Regions from separate parts of the Lysinibacillus sp. DFXJR4 genome, predicted to be linked through region 2. Evidence: riboswitches for the same ligand, from Rfam matches in the RefSeq annotation. Region 2 holds a riboswitch; each other region holds the start of a gene.

Region 1 (3,409 bases), on a different contig from region 2:
CCAATTGAAACTTTACTACCTGTTGAAATGGAGATTAAAGGAAAGGAACAATTGCCTTCATTAGGACTGGTTATCGTGCTTGACCGCTCTGGCAGTATGTATGGATCAAAGCTAGAGCTAGCTAAGGAGGCGGCGGCTCGTTCTGTCGAAATGCTACGAGATGAAGATACGCTCGGCTTTATTGCCTTTGATGATCGACCTTGGGAAATTATCGAAACAGGTCCACTTAACAATAAGGAAGAGGCTGTGGATACGATTTTATCCGTAACGCCAGGCGGTGGGACAGAGATTTATGGATCTCTCGCAAGGGCCTATGAAAACTTAGCAGATTTAAAGCTACAGCGTAAGCATATTATTCTATTAACAGATGGACAGTCACAGTCAGGAAATTATGAAGACTTAATCGCTGAAGGAAAAGAGAATGGTGTAACATTATCTACTGTAGCGATTGGACAAGATGCAGATGCCAATTTACTTGAAGCGCTCAGTGAAATGGGTACCGGACGATTCTATGACGTTGTTGATGAGCAGACAATACCTTCTATTTTATCCCGTGAAACGGCAATGATTTCACACACATATATTGAGGATAATCCCTTCTATCCAACCATCTACAATGCATCTGGTTGGAACACGTTATTTGCAAATGGTGTACCTCAAATGAATGCTTATATTGGAACAACAGCAAAGCAGGGGGCCTCTGTCATTGCTGAAAGCGAGAAAGAGGATCCAGTACTAGCGCAGTGGCAATATGGTCTTGGTAAAACATTTGCCTTTACTTCTGATTCGACAGGTAAATGGACAGGTGACTGGGCAAGATGGCAGGATTGGGGAACATTTTGGCAAACGCTTATTTCACAAATGCTCCCAAGCTATAATGATGTTGCCTACGACGTACGTTTAGAATCGGATGGTTCATTTGTTATTACAGATCCTACCAATGAAGCAGCTTTTTTAGATGTCGTTGCTGTCAATGAAGCAGGAGAAGAACTTGAAACACAGCTTGAAGCTATTTCAGCCTCTCAGATTCGAGCAGTTGTACAAGCGGAGCCAGGGTTAATTTTCTTCCGTATCGCTGATGAAGATCAAGCTATTTTTCAAGCGGGTATAAGTGTGCCTTACAGTGCTGAATATGAGTTACGACCTGTAAACGATGAGCTGGTGGAAGAACTGACAAAGCAAACGGGTGGCTCTGTTTTGAAAGAACCGAAGGAGGTATTTCGTGAATTTACGAAGAAAGGCGCAGATCGTCAAAATATAGCAACATGGCTTATATTAGCAGGTATGCTACTGTTCTTCATCGATATTACAATCCGACGCTTTGGCTGGAGCTTCTTTGCTAAGTCGAAGAAAAAAGAGCAGCTTGTTGAAAATAAAACCACACAGGCAGAGGATACAAATGTTGCTCAACTATTAAAGGGCATGAAGAAAAGATAATTTGGATTAAATGACAGTGCAAAATGATTGATTATTTTGCACTGTTTTTGCGTTTTAAAGTGAAAAGGAAGAAGCTTTCGTTCAAAGGGAAACCCTGCTCAAGAGGGAAATCCTTGCTCTGAAAAATTTAACGAAAATTTTTAATAAGTGCAGTATTTCGTAAACTACTAGCAATTGCCACACCAAAAATAGCACCAATAATACTAGAGGTTAAAAAGGCAGGCATGAAAAACATTGATGCTACGGATGTCCCCATTAAGATATATGCATATGGTACGGCAATGAGGGAGGCGATAATGCCAGTTCCTACTATTTCACCAACGCCCGCTAGCCAAGGCATACCACTGTATTTATAAGCCAGTGCTGCACAAAATGCGCCAATGACACTGCCAGGAATGGCTAATAGGGAGCCTGTCCCTGTTAAAATACGAATAATCGCTGTAGTAAGGGCAATGATAATAGTTGGTATTGGTCCGAGTAGAATGGCACCGATGACATTGATGGCATGTTGTATCGGATAAGCTCGCGCAATCCCTGTTGGAATTGAAACGAAGGTAGAACCTGCTATGGCAATTGCCACTAATAAGGCCATGATGGTTAATTTTCGAACTGACATAAGTTACACTCCCTTGAAATATAAAATGAATTGTTATCTCTGCTAAACTGGCGAGCACAAAAAGGCCGCTCCCTGAAAACAAATAGGAAGCGGCCTTGCATTTACATATCAAAAAGCAAGATGTCGCCACTTCCCTCCGCTAGTATGAACTAGATCAGGTTCAAAGGGTCCGTATATGGTCATATACGTCTCAGCCTTTTAAAGACTCCCCTAGTGGTAATAATTATTCAATTTCTGTTTAGCATTGTAACAACATAAATGTATCATACTACTAATAATAGTCAATAACTTTTCAGATTATTTGGAATCAGGCTGCATAAGATGCGGTGCTTTTTTCATTGTCCAGATAAGGGCAAGGAAGAAGCAAGCCATCAAAATAATAGCACCAAATATATAAGGGCTATTCATATTCCAATCAAATAAAATACCTGCCAATGCTGGACCAATCATATTGCCAAGACTCATATAAGCATTATTCAGACCTGCTGCAAATCCTTGCTCATTTTCGGCAAGCTTGGAGATCAGTGTGTTAACAGCAGGACGAATTAATGTTGTGGCTGTCGAGAAGATTGTCGCAACAACTAAAATAAGGGCAAACCCAGATACGAATAATATTAAGTAGATCGATATGGCTGCAATAAATAAATTGACTAATACGACCTTCATTTCACCATAGCGATTAAAGAGTGGTGTAATAACAAACATTTGTACAACTACACCAAAAGCACCACCCACCACTAAAATAATAGCAATATCCCCAGGTGTATAATGAAACTTTTCTGTAACAAATAATGATAAAGTCGTTTGGAAATTAGCAATTCCGAACGAGAATACCATCATAATAATGAGCATAACAAAGTAAGGCATATGTACTGAACGTACCATTTGTTTCGCGAGATTGTCTTGCTTATGCATTTTTTGTGCTGCGTTTGGTTTGGTAGATGGTAATAAAAAGAACGATAAAATAGAAGCCAAAATAGCCGCAGCTCCAGCTGTATAAAATGGAAAATGTAAGCTAACATGTGATAAGAAACCACCAATACCGGGTCCTATCATAAAGCCAAGAGACATGGCAGCACCAAGCATCCCCATCCCTTTTCCACGTTCTTCATATGTTGTAACATCTGCGACAAATGCCATAATAGGAGGTGCCACAAAGGCTGATCCAAGGCCACCTAAAAAGCGTGCTAAGAAGAGCATCCACACTTCTGTAGAAAGTCCAAAGCCGATTTGAGCAAGTCCTGTTAGTATAAGTCCGAAAATAATAAGATTTTTTCGACCATACTGATCCGAAAGATTCCCAGCAATTGGAGAAAAAACGAATTGAGCGAAGGCGAACGTTGCAATAAGCATACC
Region 2 (3,409 bases):
TCAGCACCTTCAATTACATGGAGCACCTCACTCATCAGTTTTTCTAATACTTGGTTAATATCGAGTGTTGAAGTTAGGACCTGTGCTGCATTAACCAAGCTCATTAATTGTTTTTCGCTATTTATTATAAACAACCCCTCATCTGTAGTGCTAAACCCTATTTTAATATAAATCTGCTATACCAAGTATAAGAATACAGTTATTTGAGGCATAAAAAAATCTGCCATAAAAAAGTAAGCGTTTCAAATCCTAAGGGATTGGAATGACGCTTACCAGTAAAAGAGAGCAGATTTTTAATTTAGATATTTACCTTAAAATGAGTTTAGGGGTATTATTTTTTATAGCTGTCTTTGGAAGAATAAGGGGCTCCTTTCTTCGCGGCAATTACTTTTTTTACAATGGGTATAATGATAGGTGCTAATTTTACGGCGGTTTTGACAACTTTAGATACTTTCATAAAATAACAGCTCCTTTTACTATTAGTTCTACCTTTTTATCTTCATTCAGCAGAAGACTCCTACCTCTATAGGTGGTGAGATGAATGCGGTTTTGGTTTCTTTTCAATGGGTGTCCAAACACCTACTGAACGAAGATAAAGCCTCCGGCGGATGTCACGGATTTTCAAAGGAATGAATTGTGCAGGCACAATTTAAAATCCAGACACAATTACGCCAAGGCGAAATTGATGTTAGAAATGAAACATTAACGAATAACACGAACCGCTTGCACGATATTCCAAATAACAATCCCTAATGAGACGAGTAAGTAAATGGCAAATGATGCAAACCAAACGATTATAAATGTATTACTACCTGATCCAGGGTCAAAAGTGTTAAAGGATATAGTTGAGAAGACAAAAACAGCAAAGAAGATGATACCAAATACGACTGGGATTAAATGCGAAATAAGTGCTCGAATAGAGTGTCTTTTTACTTCACTATCTTTAGAAACAAAGTAAACAATTAACGGCACAATAAAGGGTGCGAAAAAGACGCTAAGATAACTAAAGGCAGATAAAATTTTTTGGTTCTCCATAGTTGTACCTCCTTTTTTAATATTTACGCATGAAAAACAGCAAAGTTTCAAAAAATATTGTGAAATTAGAGTTGTAATCATATCCGTATTTGCGTACAATGAGGTTGTTCAAATAAAAAAGATGTAACGACCACAAGGGGAGCTGATGATGTCAGCTGAGACTGGGCACGTAATGCCTTCACTCTTTGAACCTGTAAGTTAACACTTGCGTAGGGATGTGGATAGAAACCGACACTTGTACGATGTGAGGCTCTGTCCTGGCATTGTTTTTTTTTGCCAGATAGAGTCAAAAAGTAATTTGATTTCTATTCCTGCTCTTGTATCCTACATCGGAACAAAGGAGAGAATAAAATGGACAAAAAAAGACTTTTAATGCTTGTGGAGATTGCGATATTTGCAGCAATTGGTCTTGTGCTAGATCAGATTTCCTTTAAAGTATGGGCACAAGGTGGCTCTGTTAGTCTAGTGATGGTACCAATAATTTTAATAGCCTTCCGTTGGGGGCTTTTGCCTGGACTGACAACGGGCTTTCTTATTGGTGTTATGCAAACAATGTTTGGTGCTACAATTGTGCATTGGTTTCAGGGCTTACTCGATTATGGCTTTGCCTTTACGGTAGTCGGCTTGGTAGCAATTGTTCGTCGACCAGTGCTTGAGGCTGCCAATAATCTAAACAAAACGAAAATGGCGCTATATATTATTGTAGGAACTGTATTGGCAGGTTTTTTACGCTATGCAGCACATACCGTTGCTGGCGCGGTATTTTTCTCAGAGTATGCTGGCGATCAAAATGCATGGATTTATTCAATTATTTATAATGGAACATATATGTTACCAGCAACAGTTTTAACTGCCATTGTCGGTGTTCTATTATTTACAGCAGCACCACAATTAATGCAACGAAAATCATAAATACTCTACCCTTCACAGTAGTGGAGGGTTTTTTGTATTTAGATTTGGCTATTATAAATTTTACTCGCTGTAAAATATTGTTACATTTCAGCACTTTGCAATTTATGAGGGCATACAATATTTAAAGCGTTTAGCGTTTTATGTCAAACAAGTTATGTTATATTAAAGTGTAGATATTAGATGAAAGGGACGTTATAAATGATTGTAAAAACACAAGAAGAGATTGAAGCCTTTAAAAAAATCGGTCGTATTTGTGCCGAAATTCGTGAAGCAATGAAGGCTGCGACAAAACCTGGTGTAACAACACTTGAACTCGATGAAATTGCCGGTCGTATGTTTACTGAGGCAGGTGCGATTTCTGGACCTAAAGGAGAATATGACTTCCCAGGATATACATGTATCAGTGTCAACGAGGAAGTAGCTCACGGTATTCCAGGAAAACGCGTAATTCAAGAGGGAGACATTGTTAATATTGATGTTTCTGGTTCTTTAAATGGCTACTTTGCAGATACAGGAATTTCATTTGTCGTGGGTGTAGGCTATGAGGATAAAGAAAAACTATGTCGTGTGGCAAAAAGTGCCTTCGATCGCGCAATGACAAAAGTAAAAGCTGGGTCAAAATTAAATCAAATTGGAAAAGCAGTTGAGCGTGAAGCATATGCCAATGACTTAACGGTGATTATGAACCTAACAGGTCATGGCTTAGGTCGTTCCTTACATGATGAGCCAAATCATATTTTAAACTATTATGATGCATGGGATTCTACCATTATGAAAGAGGGCATGGTACTTGCGGTTGAGCCTTTTATCTCAGCAAAGGCAGAGCATATTGTTGAAGCTGGTGATGGCTGGACATTTGTTACACCAGATAAATCACTTGTTGCCCAAATTGAACATTCGATCATTGTGACAAAAGACAAACCAATTATTCTAACTTCATTAGATGAGGCATAATAAAAATCCTGCTACCCAATTATTTTTGGGTGGCAGGATTCTTTTTTATGAAAAGTATACCGACTAATAGTACACCACATAAAAATAATGCAGCTGTTGTTACAAGTAGCTCTTCTAAACCATTATGTAACGCGATTCCAATATAAGCCCAAATAAAAACAGATGGATACATAATATCGAAATGATGGAAGCGCATATGTAATGCGATGGCAACACCAATTGTCAATAAGATGACTGCCCATAGAGGATTGCTAAGACCAAAGCCGTTCCATCCATAAGCTGTTAATGTAAAGCTTGTATCTGTCATCAACATAAATGTCGACCATGCATAGTAAATAGAGAAAGGGATGCGTCCTGTCAATGACTTGTCGCAAAGAGGATATGTATTGTACAGCGAAAACAAACAGAAGACTAAAAGTAATGTACTGCCAAGAGATGCGATAAATAACTCCTGATGCCACACGATTACCGTGGAAATCTGCAATATACATATGCTGCTAAAAAGAAC
Region 3 (3,409 bases), on a different contig from region 2:
GCGGTATTTAAAAATAGTGTTGTCCTTATTAATTCAGGAAACTATGGAATTCCTGTTGCACAAATGATATTTGTGACACAACCAATCGGCGTAGCGATACAGGTTATTTTGGTGATATTCCAAAATATGACTACCTATACATATGGCTTATACAACTTAATTTCCTCAACAAAATCAGGTATATCCATTGTAAAGGATTTTCTTAAGATGCCTATCATTCATGCCCTTATTATAGGGGTGGCAATGAACTATTTTAATCTTGCAGTGCCACAGTTTATTAAAATTCCAATAGATCATGTTGCAGACGGTTTTATTGCTGTGGCATTAATCACGTTAGGTGCCCAATTATCACAGCTTGAAATAAAATCCATGTTTAATAAAACAGTCATTATTAGCTGTTTTACACGACTAATTTTGGGACCAGCAGTTGCTTTATTCATTATTTATATACTCGGTCTAGATGGGGTAGTGGCACAATCATTATTTATTGCTAGCGCTTTTCCAACATCCCGAAATAGTTCTAGTTTAGCATTAGAATATGATATCGAATCAGCAACAGCCGCACAAACTGTTTTATTTTCAACAATAGTGAGCTGTATTACAGTAACAATCGTTATTTATCTAGCAGAATTATTATTTCTTTCATAACATATGACGTAAAAAAAGGAATAGGCTTATGGCTTATTGCTTTTTTTTATGCTCCAAAAGCAAAATAAAGAAAAGTACTAAAAAATAAAAGTGTTTTTATTAGTTGTTGTAATTGTAAATATATACATAGGGTAAATAGATACTAAATAATATTCAAAGGGGTGTTCATAGCTTTGCGTAAAGGGATGAAGTTATGGAAAAATTTATCATCTTATTAGTTGCTATTATAATTGTTTTTAGTGTTGATCTAGGTCTTATTGTCTATAAAAGTACAAAAAGAATAATATGATTCTAGCAAGAAATGTCGTGAACCAGCTTGATTCAGAGAGGTATGAACAGCTAGTTAAAAATCCAAATAACCACTCACTTAATGTTGAAATTGTTGCATATGTTGGACTAGATATTGAGAGCTCCATTATTTACGGCATTCAAAAATCTGCTGTAACGAAGTACTTGCCTATACTTTTAGGCATAGTCATTTTATTGAATGTCGTTATGATGACTACATTGTATTTGTATATGCGGAAATCATTAAAACAATTGAAGAAATGACGGCAGGAATTATGCAGATTTCAGACTCTGTTTCTTCCGTTATGAAAAGCTCCTCCAATACAGCCAATCTTATGAAGCACAGTCAATCTGGAGCGGCAATGATTACGGCTCGCATCTGAGCAGGTAAAGCGTTTAGAGTTTATGAAGCAAAAATATAAACTCTGAAGGAAAAAATAGTAATGAAGCTTCCATCTCTTAGCAATATCTGTTACACTAGCATCAAACTTAATAGCATTGACTAGGGGAGTCTGATGAGTCAGGCTGAGAGGGAAACGCATAGAGGTTTCTTGACCCTTTGGACCTGATCTGGCTCATACCAGCGTGGGAAAGTTAAGAAATTATTGCGTGCTCTTTACAATGCGATAATTATACCTTTTACAATCATAGCCGGATCCAAAATTTTTTGGATTCGGTTTTTATTTTTGTTGGGGTGAGCTAGATTCGGTCCTTGTATGAATTTTCTATAAGGGAGAGAAGTAGGTCATGACAACAGTTAGCGAAAAGAACATTACGATTATGTCGAGCTTTGAGGGGAGTAAAAAGGTTTATGTAGAGGGTTCGAGACCGGATATTTTGGTGCCGATGCGTGAAATTGCATTAAGTCCAACAACAGGAAGCTTTGGAGAAGAGAAAAATGCTCCAGTTCGTGTATATGATACGAGCGGTCCATATACTGACCCTGCCTATAAGGTAGATATTACGAGGGGCTTACCAGCGTTGCGAAGTAAATGGATTAGAGAGCGAGGGGATGTTGAGGAGTATGTAGGGCGAACTATTAAACCAGAGGATAATGGCTTCCGCAATGCTGATGATCCACGTATTCAAGAAAACGTTTTTCCTGAGCTATCTAGGAAACCTATACGTGCGAAAAAGGGGAGAAATATCACACAGCTTCATTATGCACGAAAGGGAATTATAACACCGGAAATGGAGTTTGTAGCAATTCGTGAAAATATGGAACCTGAATTTGTTCGCTCTGAAATTGCAGCGGGGCGAGCGATTATGCCTTCTAATATTAATCATCCTGAGGCTGAGCCAATGATTATAGGACGTAGCTTCCATGTGAAAATTAATGCTAATATTGGGAATTCAGCAGTATCATCTTCTATTGCAGAAGAGGTGGAGAAAATGACTTGGGCAACACGCTGGGGTGCTGATAATATAATGGATTTATCGACTGGTAAGCACATTCATACGACACGTGAATGGATTATCCGTAATGCTGCGGTGCCAGTTGGAACAGTGCCAATTTACCAAGCACTTGAAAAGGTAAACGGTGTAGCTGAGGATTTAACATGGGAGGTGTATCGTGATACGTTAATCGAGCAGGCAGAGCAAGGCGTTGATTACTTCACGATTCATGCAGGCGTACTGTTGCGTTATGTGCCACTAACAGCCAATCGTGTGACAGGCATTGTGTCACGCGGAGGTTCAATTATGGCGCAATGGTGCTTATATCATCATCAAGAGAACTTTTTATATACACATTTTGAAGAAATCTGTGAAATCATGAAAACATATGATGTTGCCTTCTCGTTAGGGGATGGCTTACGTCCTGGATCGATTGCAGATGCTAATGACGAGGCACAGTTTGCAGAGCTTGAAACGTTAGGAGAATTAACACAGATTGCCTGGAAGCATGATGTACAGGTGATGGTGGAGGGGCCAGGCCACGTGCCGATGCATTTGATTAAAGAAAATATGGACAAGCAATTAGAGGTGTGCAAGGAGGCTCCGTTCTATACTTTAGGACCACTGACAACAGATATTGCACCTGGCTATGATCATATTACATCTGCTATTGGTGCGGCAATGATAGGTTGGTTTGGTACGGCAATGCTATGCTACGTGACACCAAAAGAGCATCTGGGCTTACCAAATCGAGAGGACGTTCGTGTAGGGGTGATTACGTATAAAATTGCTGCACACGCGGCTGATTTAGCGAAGGGACATCCGGGAGCACAGCAGCGAGATGATGCACTTTCAAAGGCACGTTTTGAATTCCGTTGGCGCGATCAATTCAACCTGTCTTTAGATCCAGAGCGTGCAGTTGAATACCATGATGAAACATTACCAGCAGAGGGGGCAAAAACTGCGCACTTCTGTTCAATGTGTGGGCCTAAGTTCTGTAGTATGAGAATCTCGCAGGATATTCGTAACTATGCAAAAGAAAAAGATTTAAATACGACAGAGGCAATTCATCAAGGGA

What was found. Region 2 has a riboswitch for thiamine pyrophosphate ahead of thiT (energy-coupled thiamine transporter ThiT). Riboswitches for the same ligand answer to the same signal wherever they lie in the genome.
Region 1: it holds a riboswitch for thiamine pyrophosphate, as region 2 does, so the genes downstream of both, thiW (energy coupling factor transporter S component ThiW) here and thiT (energy-coupled thiamine transporter ThiT) in region 2, are expected to answer to the same signal.
Region 3: it holds a riboswitch for thiamine pyrophosphate, as region 2 does, so the genes downstream of both, thiC (phosphomethylpyrimidine synthase ThiC) here and thiT (energy-coupled thiamine transporter ThiT) in region 2, are expected to answer to the same signal.

The regions. Positions count from the first base shown of each region.
Region 1 covers NZ_JBXUNW010000008.1:122,262-125,670, forward strand. Annotated here, with positions in the region: gene AC2CGN_RS16505 (VWA domain-containing protein) at 1-1,437, shown strand, start outside; gene thiW (energy coupling factor transporter S component ThiW) at 1,565-2,053, opposite strand; TPP riboswitch at 2,168-2,275, opposite strand; gene AC2CGN_RS16515 (MFS transporter) at 2,351-3,409, opposite strand, start outside.
Region 2 covers NZ_JBXUNW010000014.1:92,825-96,233, forward strand. Annotated here, with positions in the region: gene AC2CGN_RS20275 (helix-turn-helix domain-containing protein) at 1-104, opposite strand, end outside; gene AC2CGN_RS20280 (hypothetical protein) at 332-457, opposite strand; gene AC2CGN_RS20285 (magnetosome magnetite crystal formation protein family) at 703-1,035, opposite strand; TPP riboswitch at 1,161-1,268, shown strand; gene thiT (energy-coupled thiamine transporter ThiT) at 1,387-1,947, shown strand; gene map (type I methionyl aminopeptidase) at 2,146-2,901, shown strand; gene AC2CGN_RS20300 (hypothetical protein) at 2,921-3,409, opposite strand, start outside.
Region 3 covers NZ_JBXUNW010000026.1:21,355-24,763, reverse strand. Annotated here, with positions in the region: gene AC2CGN_RS24540 (AEC family transporter) at 1-648, shown strand, start outside; gene AC2CGN_RS24535 (hypothetical protein) at 934-1,200, shown strand; TPP riboswitch at 1,431-1,545, shown strand; gene thiC (phosphomethylpyrimidine synthase ThiC) at 1,684-3,409, shown strand, end outside.